2 linked regions of the Pleurocapsa sp. PCC 7327 genome follow. Each later gene encodes a partner of the first gene's protein in a complex. Links are inferred from orthologs where the notes say so. Each region holds a gene or a part of one and is shown on either strand. Other genes may lie near its edges. The genes, in order: pcrA and uvrB.

The links.
Region 2: the proteins of pcrA (region 1) and uvrB are in contact, whole or in part, in a crystal structure (PDB 7EGT), measured with the Thermus thermophilus proteins. The link is inferred for Pleurocapsa sp. PCC 7327 from one-to-one orthologs. Residues at the interface, in WP_096412145.1 of Thermus thermophilus: His654, Arg656, Phe657, Gln666, Asp668, Glu669, Lys680, Arg681, Leu682, Ser683, Lys685, Tyr686, Ala687; in WP_096411307.1 of Thermus thermophilus: Glu23, Leu25, Arg26, Asp27, Gly28, Glu29, Arg30, Phe31, Arg55, Glu326, Asp327, Phe328, Glu379, Ser382, Gln383, His398, Gly400, Arg401.

The regions. Positions count from the first base shown.
Region 1 is NC_019689.1:1,305,502-1,312,576, reverse strand. What follows is about bases 1,730-4,740. They hold pcrA (DNA helicase PcrA), read left to right. Parts: upstream 1,730-2,070; coding sequence 2,071-4,410; downstream 4,411-4,740. Other genes in these bases: PLE7327_RS05860 (iron ABC transporter permease), read right to left, coding at 4,474-4,740. Outside these bases: PLE7327_RS05875 (LOG family protein), read right to left, coding at 36-1,106; trxA (thioredoxin), read right to left, coding at 1,272-1,595; more of PLE7327_RS05860, read right to left, coding at 4,741-5,511; PLE7327_RS05855 (LysE family translocator), read right to left, coding at 5,522-6,088; PLE7327_RS05850 (hypothetical protein), read right to left, coding at 6,332-6,577; PLE7327_RS24745 (hypothetical protein), read left to right, coding at 6,796-7,017. UniProt on the Escherichia coli protein: A helicase with DNA-dependent ATPase activity. Unwinds DNA duplexes with 3'-5' polarity. Translocates on single-stranded DNA with 3'-5' polarity. Initiates unwinding more efficiently from a nicked substrate than double-stranded DNA.
Region 2 is NC_019689.1:128,121-135,103, forward strand. What follows is about bases 1,197-4,115. They hold uvrB (excinuclease ABC subunit UvrB), read right to left. Parts: upstream 3,694-4,115; coding sequence 1,699-3,693; downstream 1,197-1,698. Other genes in these bases: PLE7327_RS00565 (SpoIID/LytB domain-containing protein), read right to left, coding at 1,197-1,207; PLE7327_RS00575 (hypothetical protein), read right to left, coding at 3,855-4,058; minE (cell division topological specificity factor MinE), read right to left, coding at 4,086-4,115. Outside these bases: more of PLE7327_RS00565, read right to left, coding at 1-1,196; more of minE, read right to left, coding at 4,116-4,403; septum site-determining protein MinD, read right to left, coding at 4,453-5,250; septum site-determining protein MinC, read right to left, coding at 5,593-6,423; PLE7327_RS00595 (four-carbon acid sugar kinase family protein), read right to left, coding at 6,517-6,983. UniProt on the Escherichia coli protein: The UvrABC repair system catalyzes the recognition and processing of DNA lesions. A damage recognition complex composed of 2 UvrA and 2 UvrB subunits scans DNA for abnormalities.

The sequences.
Region 1 (7,075 bases):
ATTCTCGCGATCTCATCCTCGCCAATCGCCAACAATCATTTACGTTCGGGATGCTCGGCTTCAGAGACAAGATAACTCATGCGATTGATCTGATTGATTAGTTGATACAAGCGCCCAAAGCTGCGTTGGTTGAAGTGAAAAACCAGACGGGGTAAATGCTCGGTTTCACTCCCGATTTCTTGGGGTAGGGCGCTACTTTTTTCAATTCTGCCTTCAGCGAGGATGTCGCTATACCCTTCATTAAGTTGCTCGACTTGAGCGTCTGATAGTTCGCAGTTGAGACGCATGACAAATTGTTTGCCAACGTAGCGGCTGGAGTGATAGACCTGATAAAAGTTACGAATCGTATCGCAAGCGATGCTTAAGTTGTCCGTGATGGTATAGAGGTTGATATCCTCTGGACTAATCAAACCCCTCTCCAGCAAATTTTTTTGAACGTGCTGGTTCCAACTCAGCCAATAATCGCCTCCGGGTTCGTCAATCAACACTAGAGGCGCGGGACCATATTTACCCGTTTGACAGAGGGTCAGCGTTTCAAAGGCTTCATCTTGAGTGCCAAATCCGCCTGGAAAAAGGGCAACAGCGTCGCTTTCTCTGAGGAAAAAGAGCTTGCGCGTGAAGAAATACTTAAAGTTAATTAACTTCGAGTCGTTAGCAATAAAAGGATTCGCTTCTTGCTCGAAAGGTAGGCGGATATTTAAACCAAAAGAATGCTCTCGTCCCGCTCCCTCATTACCTGCTTGCATGATACCGCCACCCGCGCCCGTCAATACCATAAATCCCAATTGAGTTATTCTACGAGCAAAGTCTACAGCCAAGCGATATTCCGAACTATTGGCAGAAATGCGGGCAGAACCGAAAATAGTTATCTTACGAATATGGCGATAGGGATAAAAAATTTGAAATCCTTGTTCTAAATCTTCTAATGCAGCGGTTAGAATCTTCCAATCCAAGCGATCGACTTCTTCCCCCGCGATTCTTACTAGCACTGCTAGCGCTCGCTGAATTAATTTGCCATATTTAAGGGTTGGCAACTGTTTGATGAGTTCCGCTAATTCTTCTGGGAAAGCCGATTCGAGGTTATTTTGGGGATGGGATACAGCCATATATTTGTTAGGTAGGCTACTATCATTCTATCCTTATGGGATCTCTGCCTCAAAGATTGTTGTATCGAATGATATGCGACGTTTCTTTGGCACAAGACTATATAAAAGCGCAAAATGCGCCTTAGACAACCTAAAGCGCACCCTTAGTCAGAATAATAGTATCGTTTAGAGATATTTTTCTAAAGTATTTGCCAAGGTAGTTTTGGGAACCGCACCTACCACCATATCCACTCTCTGACCTCCCTTGAAGATCATTAGCGTAGGAATGCTGCGGATGCCGTACTGACTGGCAGTGTTAGGATTCTCATCTGTGTTGAGTTTAACGACCTTGACTTGACCTGCATATTGTTCGGCAATTTCATCTACTACTGGTGCCACCATGCGGCAAGGTCCGCACCAAGGTGCCCAAAAGTCAACCAATACGGGAACGTCGCTATCTAAAACCAGTTCTTTAAAAGTTGCATCTGTGACGGGAGCTGCTGCTGACATACCGAAAATCCTTTCTCTATCTCAATTCTATTGAATACTTACAGATTCTACCATAACGAAAACTCGCTCTATTTCAACCAAAAGTGTATATAATTTTAGGAAACATTTATCTTCACTCGCAGCTAATGCTGCACGGAGTTTCCTCTGCCTATTTTATCAATCGGGTGAATTCTTTAAAAATAAGAAACCGCCCGAATGTAAAGCGGGCGGAGTGTGGTGTGAGGAGTGAACGGAAACATTTGTCTCCGCTATCTCTATTCTAAGAGACAAATTCCACTTTGATGAGTACTTTTCAATTCAATTAAGAAAATTTTTCTCCGATCTAATGATAGGCTAGGTAGGTTTACTCTATCGTCTGTTCTGAAGTTGATGAGCCAACTCTTCTTTTGCTGCTAATTAATTGTGGGAAACTGAATATCATAGTTGAGTAGCGTAGCTTCTGTGTCCTGTTGTTTTTTTTGACTCCTGAAGACTCATGACGACCGATCGCAATTTTTTGAGTCAACTCAACCCTTCCCAACGTCGCGCTGTCGAACATTTCTGCGGACCTTTATTAGTTGTTGCTGGGGCAGGTTCTGGAAAAACTAGGGCATTGACCTATAGAATAGCTCACTTGATTCGCCATCACCAAGTCGATCCAGAAAATATTCTCGCCGTGACTTTCACTAACAAAGCTGCGCGGGAGATGAAAGAGAGAATCGAGGCAATTTTTGCTCAAGATTTGGCGCAAAAACAACACGGGCAAAGATTAGAATTATTAGCAGAATACGAGCAAAAACAGTTGCGATCGCGCATTTATAAAACCATTACTAAAAAACTTTGGATTGGCACGTTCCACAGCTTATTTGCTCGCATTCTCCGCTACGATATCAACAAATACCAAGACAAACGAGGACGGATTTGGACGCGAAATTTCTCTATCTTTGATGAATCTGACGCACAAAGCCTGGTTAAAAATATCGTCACCAAGCAATTAAATTTAGATGAGAAGAAGTTCAACCCTCGCTCCATTCGCTATCAGATTAGCAATGCTAAAAATTTAGGCTTATCTCCCGAACAATATCTCAAAGAAAATCCTCATTACAAAGGACGAGTTATTGCAGAAGTCTACAACGGATATCAAGCACAACTTGCCGCTAACAACGCCCTTGACTTCGACGATTTAATTTTAATACCAGTCAGACTATTTCAACAAAATGAATCTATCTTGGGTTACTGGCACAATCAATTTCGTCATATCTTAGTCGATGAATATCAAGATACCAATCGCATTCAATACGAATTGATTCGCCTTCTTACCACCAATGGCGAGACGAGAAAAAGCGAGTGGAATTGGCAAGGAAGGTCTATATTTGTAGTCGGCGATGCCGACCAATCGATCTACAGTTTTCGGATGGCAGACTTTACAATTCTGCTGAATTTCCAATCGGATTTTGGAGATGGCTTGCCAGATGAAGATACTCGTACCATGATCAAGCTAGAAGAAAATTATCGTTCCAGAGAAAATATTCTTAAAGCCGCCAATTCTTTAATCGAAAATAATACCCAACGCATCGAGAAAGTTCTCAAACCCACGCGAGGATTAGGAGAACAAATTTATTGCTATAAAGCAGATAACGAACAAGCAGAAGCTGAATTTGTTATTAATAAACTGAAGCATTTAAGAGCAGAAAATCCAGAATTAGATTGGGGAAGCTTTGCAATTTTATATCGAACTAATGCCCAGTCTCGTTCCTTTGAAGATGCTTTGATTCAGAGAAGCGTTCCCTATACTATTGTCGGGGGATTTAAATTCTACGATCGCCAGGAAATTAAAGATGCTCTAGCGTATTTACGAGTCGTTTCTAATCCTGCTGACACAGTTAGCTTGCTGCGAATTATTAATACTCCGCGTCGAGGAATTGGCAAAGCAACAATTGAGTCACTTATAAGCGCTTCTCAGGAATTAAGCATTCCCCTCTGGGAAATTTTAAGCGATGAAACATCAGTTAATACGATAGCGGGACGCACAGCAAAAGCTATTAATAAATTCGTAAAAACCATTCAGGAATTTCAAGAACAGATCGAGACGCTTTCTGCGGCTGAAATCCTCCATCAAATCATGGAAAAGTCCGGCTATATCGACGAGTTAAAAAGCAAAGGAACGGAGGAAGCCGATAACCGCCTAGAAAACGTTTACGAACTCTATAATGCTGTTCTCCAATTTCAACAAGATACAGAAGATACAACGCTAGAAGGATTTTTAGCAAATGCTTCGTTAGCTTCCGATTTAGATAATCTAGAAGAAGGTCAACAGAAAGTTTCTTTAATGACCTTACATTCTGCAAAAGGACTCGAATTTCCCGTCGTGTTTTTAGTTGGTTTAGAACAGGGATTATTGCCTCACGGTCGCAGCATAGACGACCCGCTAGCATTAGAAGAAGAACGCCGCCTTTGTTACGTTGGGGTTACTCGCGCCCAAGAACAGTTATTTTTAACCTATGCAAAGGAACGCTATACTTGGGGGTCGCGAGAAACAAAAATTCCCTCTCAATTTTTGCAAGAGTTGCCGAAAGAATTAATTAGTAGCAATATCAAGCCAAGAATTTATTCGCGTCGTCTCATTGTTGGCAAACCTGCTGGGGGGGCAATTTTAAGCGATCGTGACTTGAATTGGTCGGTTGGCGATCGCGTCGTTCATCAAGTATATGGAGAAGGAGAAGTTACCCATATTTTAGGCTCGGGGAAAAAAGCAACGCTAGCCATTAAATTCTCCGATCTCGGGCAACAAAAAATTATCCCTCCAACCGATCCAAAGTTAGCGCCGATGCAGTAGATTTAACGCTTAAAGTAAAAAATAACTGCAATCTTCGATGAGCGTGGGGAAAGGGAGAGGATCTCACTCAAACGAACGGCGGTAGAGAAACCAAACAAAAAGAGGCGAACCTAATAGAGAAGTTACTACACCGACGGGTAATTCTACGGCTCCCAGACGAGCGAGTAAATCGGCAATGGATAGAACTAAAGCGCCCCCTGCCGCAGATAGAGGGATTAGCCATCGATAATCGTTTCCCCCCATCAACAAACGCATGGCGTGAGGAACGATCAAACCGATAAAACCGATTAGTCCTGCCATGCTGACGGCACTAGCAGCGAGTAAGGTAGCCGTAGCACCGATTAATAAGCGCGATCGCCCCAGATTAATCCCCAAACCGACTGCTAGTTCGTCTCCTAAATTTAAAACATTGAGATAACGCCCTAACAAACAGGCGCAGATTAAAGCGATAAGGATATAAGGGCCCGCCATTGATACTTCCGGCCATCCTCGTCCGTTGAGGCTGCCTACAATCCAATTTAGGGCAGTTTGGATGCGACCTTCTTCGGATAATATGAGCAAGGTAGTTTGCACGGCACCAAATAGAGAAGAGATAGCAACACCGCCCAAAATTAAGCGTTCTACAGCAATTCCATTGTCCGTTCGCGCTAGAAAATAAACGATCGCAGTCGTTAAAATCGCCCCCAGCCAAGCTGCAAAGGGAATCCAAGCTTGAGAAATCCCCAGCGTCACCATCGTAATTACTATTAAACCCGCTCCGGCTGAGATTCCCAGGAGAAAGGGTTCTGCCAGGGGATTGCGTAGCATTCCTTGTAATAAAGCGCCAGACGTTCCCAGGGCAGCACCAACAGCGATCGCTGCAACTACGCGGGGTAGGCGCAGTTGCCAGAGAATGGTTTGGTTAACGGAATCGCCTTGATGCCATAGGGCTTGCCACAATTGAGATAAACTGAGATGGACGGCTCCCAGAGATAAAGAAATGGCAAAAGTTAATATCAAAGCAGCACTGACTAGGAGAATCGTTATTCCGATGCGGTAACTAAATCCCGTTGTCTGCTGTTTTTGACTCGATGGCAACTTCAAAGGATTGCTAACTTTCACGATGCAGGATTTACTTATTGTTGTTTGAGCCAGATAAAACAGTACTGACTCCAAGACCAATATAAACACTTCCTGCGAAATAGCGCTGAGTTCGCAGGAAACACAAATTGCCTCTCAGCAATTGTCCAAGCGTTCCGGCTACTAGAGCGTAAAGCCCATCGCTAATAGTTGCCATTGTAACGAAAAGAAATCCTAAAAATAAAATTTGGAGCGCTACTGCACCTTGGGAAGGATCGACAAATTGGGGCAAAAAGGCGAGAAAAAAGAGAGATGTTTTTGGATTGAGAAGGTTAACGAGTACTCCTTGCAAAAAGATACGTTTTAAATTTAAATTTTCATCTACTTCAGCCTGATTGATCTCCTCGCGAACTAGCAGTTTGCCAATGCCAAGGTAGATAAGATAAGCTGCACCGAGATATTTCACCACATTAAATGCCAATGTCGATGAAGCTAGTAAAGCTGATATACCTAGTGCTGCTGCTATAACTTGAAGAAGAGTGCCAACTTCTAGTCCTAATGTGGATACAAGTCCCGCCGTGCGTCCCTGATGGATGCTTCTGGCAATAATATAAAGCACCGCCGGACCTGGCGTGAGATTAGCCCAAGTCTACTATAAAGCTGAAAAGGCCTGGCAATAATATAAAGCACCGCCGAACCTGGCGTGAGTAGAAGTACTAAGGAGGCAATAACAAATAGAGATAAATTTGCTAAATCTGGCATTAGCATTTCTTGATGGGTTTATTTTGGGCTTAAGATTCTAGTTCGACGCTGTAAATTAGAACAGCGGTATCAACGTACACAAGAGCGTTTAATGGCAAGTTTAATTGCCCCATGCTTCTCGCTCCGCTTGGAGTGAGCTATCTATTTCTTCTGTCGAGCGTCCGTGGGGACGGCGGCGATGGATCTCATCGAGGATGTCTATGACAGAAGGGCGAGATTGGGATGGTTTTGTTGAGGGCATGATGACTATGACCTTAACATCTTCACCTTCAGTCGCTTGAGGAAGTTCAAGCTCGATTTTTCGACCGGGCAAGACTTTAGTTTTGAAATGAATAGCAGATTGCATAATTGACTCCTTGATTAATTAATATTGGTTAATCATCGGTTGTTGGGTCGCTAAACTCAGCTATGAGTTCATTACGGAGGCGATTAATTAATTCTTGCAGTTTCTTAAACTCTAAAAGGTATTTGTAAACTTCATCGGTTAGGGGTTGTTATTCCACCTTAATAGCACTGTGTATAGCTTTGGTCTGCTAGTTTATTGCTAACATAGTCCTTTGCGAAATGGTATGGGTTCTCAAAGGAAAGCCCTACAAGTTCGGCAAAGACGAGATCCTCAAAACTATAGAAACCATGCTGCAAAGTCCAGCCTTCGAGTTTGAAAATCGTTCCGCAGTCTATCAAGCCGTACAACGCACCAAGCAGGGACAGACAGATTTTTTTGATTATCTCATTGGAGCGATCCGCGTTCGCGAAGCGTCCCGAAGGGAACCAGCGCTTCCGTAGGCGAAGCCTTCTCTGAAGGAGTAGGAAATCGCGCGTCAGTCAGGTTGTAGCGAAACAG
Region 2 (6,983 bases), 1.2 Mb from region 1 along the record:
CATTGAGTTCTTGAAGAGTTCCTTTTCGATTCCAGCGAAATACTTTTTGTCCCGTTTCATTAAAACCCTCTTTCATGCCGATAAAACGGCGAAATGCTGCTTCATCTGCCAAAGATTGTTGGGACAAATTCCAAACTTGTCTGGGTGAATCGATGACGGGTTTTAGGTAAGGACGTTCTTCTCCATTCCAGACATCACTAAAGCTTGCCGTTATTCCACCCGTCGTTGAGGAATAGAGCGCATCGACCAACTCATTTTGATAGGTTAAAACTAATCCTTTAGTTTCGGCGATCGCGCGATCGGCTCGCGGATTGGTATTCGACAGTCCATAATACACTTGACAGTGTACATTTGCGCAGAGTTGATAATTATCTATCTGAAATCTTCGTAGATTTCGCAAAGCGTAGGTTCTCGCGATAATTGTCTGAGCTTTAATGGCATTGTCGGGAGCTTGATGTCCGATTTCGTAGGGGACGACTCCTCGCAAATAGGTTTCGAGCGGGACTTGATTGACTAGGGTAAAAGTTCCATAGGCATTCGGTTGCAGCCTCAACCTTCCGCCATAGATGCGGTCGTTATTTTTTCCTGCAATTACTTGGATGAGGTCGTTGCCAGCGCTAATCTCTAAATAATTTGGCTCGTAGCGCTTTCCGTTGACAGTAAAAGTCGGTTGGAATTTTTCAGAGAGAATTTCTGTTTCTAGATAGGATTGGTTGAATCCCCGCGCTCTGAGACTCTGCAATAGCAGGCGACGCAGTAGAGGATTTTTATAAATCTCTCGTTTTGCCCAAACCTCCCAGCGATCTGGTTGAGCAATTTCGACTTCAATTCCTTTAGTTCGCCATTCTTTGGCGCTATTTTCAGCCGTCTCGAAGGTAGAATAATTGCCAAGCACTACTCGTTCTGAGAACGTGGAAGCTTGCAAAGGCTGTTTTACTACTTGCAGTTTTACTTGGTTCGTTTTTAGGACTTGGGTTTGTCCGTTGCGATCGGTAAAAGTGAGCGTTAGGATATCTCCCTTTGTACTCGAAAGGGCGATCTCAGTATTATTTTCTTCGCCGAGTCGCTGGATGATGCCAACTTGCAGCTCAACATCTTTTGCTTTGACGCTTGGCGCCCATACTAAACCAAGCAATACGGGCAAGGTAAATGCGGTTAGAATCAATCGTTTGCCTGGTATCCGAGTCTGTTGTCGAGTGGTTGGCATATTGAAGCTCGATCGAACGGTTTATCCTAGCTTTTCATGATAGCCAACGACAAGCTCGTTTAGCTATTAAAAATACAACGCGATCGCCAATTAAATTGTCATAGATATTACCTGTCATTGGAGAGCGATGTGAGCCGAAGCGCAGCGTAGCCCTGAGCAACAGCGAAAGGGAAGTTCGCCAGGAACTAAAGTTCCTGGCTAAGAGTCAAAGTCCACTCAAGCTATCAGCCTAGAAATTTATTTCTAGGCATGTTGGTGGAAAGAGGCAAGCTGGTTGACTGACAAATCTTTGTCCCCTCATCCCTAAATCCCTTCTCCCCCAAGGGGCGAAGGGACTTTAGTCCAAAGTCTTAAGTGGAAAGCCCCTCTCCCGCTCTGGAAGAGGGGTTGGGGTGAGGGCGATTTGAGTTTTGTCAGTCAACTAGAGAGGCAAGATTTAAGCGATCGAGGTTTAGTCGCCTTAGTGTCAACCGATAACCGAATCTAACAACCTAACCTAATAACCTATCTCGCAGATGCTTAATTCTATCGCGATATTTGGCAGCTTCTTCAAACTCTAAATTCTTAGCCGCCTCTTTCATCTTCTCTTCAAGCTGTTGAATTAACTCAGGAATTTTTTCTAAAGGTAACTCATCTGAATGTTCCCAGACTTCTTCTAACTGTTGTGAATTCAACCTGCGAGAAATATCTAAAAAGTCAAGAATAGAATTATGCGATCGCGTTTTAATTGGCTGAGGAGTAATGCCGTGCATCCGATTATATGCCATCTGAATCTTTCGCCGTCTTTCTGTCTCTTCGATTGCTTTGAGCATGCTATCTGTTAAATTATCGGCATACAAAATCGCTTGTCCTCGCACGTGACGCGCTGCCCTACCAATAGTTTGAATTAAAGAACGCTCCGCCCGTAAAAATCCTTCTTTATCTGCATCTAAAATCGCTACTAAAGAAACTTCTGGTAAATCCAATCCTTCTCGCAATAAATTAACGCCGATTAAAACATCAAATTTTCCCTCGCGTAAGGATTGTAAAATTTCTATGCGCTCGATCGATTGAATTTCTGAGTGCAGATATTGAACCTGAATTCCTCTTTCTTGAAGAAATTCCGTTAAATCCTCTGCCATCCGTTTAGTTAGAGTAGTAATCAATACCCTTTCTTTCCGCTTGACTCTTTCTTTAATCTCGCCTAATAAATCATCAACCTGACCTTCAGTTGGACGGACAAAAATTTCCGGATCGAGAACTCCTGTCGGACGGATAATTTGTTCGATGACTCGTCCATTTGACTGTTCGATTTCCCAATCTCCCGGCGTAGCAGAAACAAAAATACATTGACGAACTTTTCTCCAAAATTCTTCTGCTTTTAAAGGGCGATTATCTGCCGCACTGGGAAGGCGAAATCCGTGTTCGATTAAGACTTTTTTTCGAGATTGGTCGCCATTATACATCCCTCGTAATTGAGGAACGGTAACGTGAGACTCATCTATGACTAATAGCCAATCTTTTGGAAAATAATCGACTAAACATTCTGGTGGTTCCCCAGGATTTCTTCCGGCTAAATGGCGGGAATAGTTTTCAACGCCATTGCAATAACCCACCTCTCGCAACATTTCTAGATCGTAGCGAGTTCGTTGTTCGAGGCGTTGTGCTTCTAATAGTTTTCCAGCTTTTTCTAATTCTTTTAATCGTTCTTTTAATTCTCGTTCTATGTTTTGACAAGCTTCTTCTAATTGTTCTTCAGGAGTGACGAAGTGACGTGCCGGATAGATATTCACCTTATCCAGACTTTGAAGGATTTCCCCCGTAACGGGATCGAGATAGCGAATTGCATCGATTTCATCGCCAAAGAATTCGACTCGGATGACTCTATCTTCGTAAGCGGGAACAATTTCTAAAACATCCCCTTTTAGTCGAAAGCGTCCCCGTACAAGTTCGAGATCGTTGCGAGAATATTGAACGGAAACTAAATCTCGTAATAATTGACGCTGATCGATTTCTTTACCAACTTCTATGGGAATAGCAGCTTTAAGATATTCAGACGGCATCCCTAAGCCATAGATGCAGCTAATTGATGCGACGACAATTACGTCTTTCCTCTCAAATAAAGAACGGGTTGCGGAGTGTCGCAACATATCAATTTCATCGTTAATCGAAGCACTTTTTTCAATGTAAGTATCGGTTACGGGAATGTAGGCTTCGGGTTGATAGTAATCGTAATAACTGATAAAATATTCGACAGCATTATTAGGGAAAAATTGCCTCAGTTCGTTACAAAGTTGGGCAGCAAGCGTTTTGTTGTGGGCTAGCACGAGAGTAGGCTTGCCAATCTTTTCAATAACCGAGGCGATTGAAAACGTTTTTCCAGTCCCCGTAGCGCCTAAAAGCGTTTGAAAGCGGTTTTCTTGTTGGAGAGATTCTACCAGTTGGGCGATCGCTTGGGGTTGATCGCCAGTCGGTTCAAAAGGAGCTTGCAGAGAAAATTGTTTCATCAAAAATTCGACGTAGGACTTTTCCCCATTTGGTAAAAATACAACGTTATCTCAATACTAGCGCTCATACCAAGCTTCTCGCTCGCGCCAGCGAGAAACTCGCGCTAGGTCATATTTGTCTAGGTCATATTTGTAATGACAACTCGATCTCGATCCAATGCTCAATTGTCGATGGCTTGGTCGTCTGGCTCTGGAAAATTGAGAATCGGCAAGCGATCGCCGCGAAAGACTTCTTCGCTGGCTTGACCTAATTCAATTAAACTTTGGGTTAGAGAACGAAAGGCTAACATACCGAACAGAAAGGGAGTAGTAGCCAAACTGAGCCAAAGGGAAGCGGGAAGGGGAGACTGACGAGAAGTTTTCAAGGCACTCTGTTGTCAATTAACTGACCGTTAAACCGGATTCTCTTCAATCGTACTAGAATTTTTTTCTATTGACGATCGCAAGGGTCTATTTTTCACTCGTCGGATGGGCAAGTTCGCAATTAAAGCCGTAATTCTTTGATCGCTTTCTAGGACAAATTCCATTTCATCGGAATCGATTTCTACATAGCGACCGACCACTTCTAAAATTTCTTGGCGCATGCATTCTAGCGCCTCTTGGCTCAATCCAGAGCGATCGTGAGCGAGGACAAGCTGAAGGCGGCGTTTAGCTTGTTCGCCGCTTTTCACTTGTCGCCGAAATAGTTTTTCCAGCAGTTCGAGAATCATACAAGCTATTAAAAATCCTTAATCTTAAAATAGTCTCCCGCGTCGATTTCTATGCGCCAAACAAACGGCGGATACGGGTAATGAGAGTATCGTGAGCTGCCATGAGGTCGAGAAAAGGGACTTCCTCCCCTTCTAAGCGTCTGGCAATGTTGCCAAACGCTAGGGCAGGGAGAGAAGGTTTTTCGTCGAGTACTAAGGGTTCGCCTTTGTTGGTTGAGATAATAATACGCTCGTCGTCGGGAACGATGCCTAGCAAAGGCACGACCAACAGGTCTAAAATATCCTCAACGCTAATCATTTGGTTAACCTGGATCAATTCCGGTTTGACGCGATTGACGATCAGACGGATGTTTTTGATATCTTCGGTTTCGAGCAAGCCAACTACGCGATCGGCATCTCGTACTGCTGCCATTTCGGGCGTAGTAACGATAATAGCTTCCTGTGCTGGAGCGATCGCGTTGCGGAATCCCATTTCGATCCCTGCTGGAGAGTCGATCAAAATATAGTCGTAGGATTTGGTTAATTGCTCTACCAAATCCTTCATTTGGTTGGGAGTGACTGCATCTTTCGTGCGGTTTTGCGCGGCTGGCAGTAACACTAGATTGGGTTGGCGCTTATCTTTGACAAGGGCTTTTTCGAGCGAGCATTCCCCTGCCAGAACATCTACTGCCGTGTAGACGACTCGTTGTTCCAACCCTAATAGCAAATCTAAGTTTCTCAGTCCGAAATCGGCATCGACTAGGGCGACTTTTTTTCCTAGTTGGGCGATTGCCGATCCCAAGTTTGCGGTAACGGTAGTTTTTCCAACCCCTCCTTTTCCAGAGGTGATGACGATAATATGACTCATATTCAGTTATCAGCGATTGGTAAACAGTAACCAGGTTATTAGAATTCGGAAGTCGGAAGTTAGTTATCAGCGATCGGTTATTTGATGAAAGGATTGGGGATTAGTTAGTAGGGGGCAAGTTTATCTAAAAATGCTAGAGATTTCTCAACAGTTACTGTCAAAAAACCTGTCCGTACAGGGTTATTGGATTAAAGGATGAAAGGATTTTGGATTGGTTAGTAGTTAGTAATTAGCAGTTAGTTGTTAATTTTCTCCCAACTCCCCCTTGTCTCCCCATCTCCCCCTTTCCCCTGTCTCCTCCCCTTCCCCTCTCCCACTCCCCACACTCCCCGTCCCTCATCTCTATCCTTCATACTTCGTCCCTTTCTCTACCCATCCTTTGGCTTTTTGAGAAAAAGAATAGGTTTTGGCAAAATCGATCGCGCCAGTAATGCGAATGCCTTGCGGGGTCATATAGGCGACTTCTGGCTCGAATTCCTTTGGCGCCACAGCTGGCGCTCTAGCAACGACATCGGCAATTCGGAGTTGGGTGGGTTCCATTCTCAATGCCATAATTCGACATTCGCGATCGCCCTTTACTCCCGCGCGAGCGATGCCTCGCAAGCTACCCCAAACGATAATGTCGCCGTCGGCTGCGATTTCACCTCCTGGATTGACATCTCCTACAAGGATTACTGTACCAGGATGGCGAATAGTAACGCCAGAGCGCACCGTTGTTTTTAAATAAAGCGGTTCGGCTAATGGCAAGACAATTTGAGCCGAATTAACCCCAAAAGGTTGGGTTAGGGTTTCTTGTTCTACCGAGTAGCCCGCAGTGGCAGCGGCTACTGCGGTTTGACGGCGACTGGTACGAACGCACTTTAGCAGAAGCTGTTCTTCTTTGAGGGCTTCCGCGATCGCCTGTAGCTGTCTGCCGTCGAGCAGACGATCTTGGGCGACGAGATAAACGACCGTTCCTGCTTGAGTGGCGCGATCGTTACTCTTGAGACAGTACTTGATCTGCTGCCAAGTTTGCGACCAATCGTTGCTCTCCTCTTTTTGAGGGAGCGTTGGTAAAACCAACAACAGTTTCTCGCCCTCACTTTTGAGATGAACTTGCGAGTAGCGTTCGAGAGGAAAAGGTGAAGGTTCTTCTTGAGAATCGGTTAATGGGAGTACGCGATCGGAAGACATTTGATGCGGGTCAATTGACTAAACGACATCCTAGCGCAATATGGGTTCTCAGTTACCAATATATGAAATTTTAATTTTTAGCAATGGCGAGCTTCAGCGATTCAAACGGCGATAAACCGTCACCAATCCTTGCGCGTCGCCAACATTACCGGGAAATAAAACCACCGGAAGATCGGGAAATAAGGGATGTCCGGCGGGAGTGCGGATCATCGAACATCCTGGCAAAATTTGACCGAGCAACCGCGCTGCGGTCAAGTTCAGTCCCTTACTCAGTACGTCATTCGAGGTAATCCCTCCTTTGCTGATAAGAAAGCCAATATCTGAAGGCAATCCTTGCACTACGCCCATCAATAGCGAAGAAACAACAATGCCAAAGTCCAAACGCTCTTGTACGGTTTCAAAGGCAAGTTCTTGGCGACTCGTATAGACGACGGGCGTTTTACCTGCTCGATGAACTTCTTTGACTCGTTGTAGCGTTTGCGTCAATAGAGTCTCTCTTTGAGAGGGATCGTTTCGCAATTGCGTTACATCAACTTCGATCCCGACTGTAGTGGGTTCTT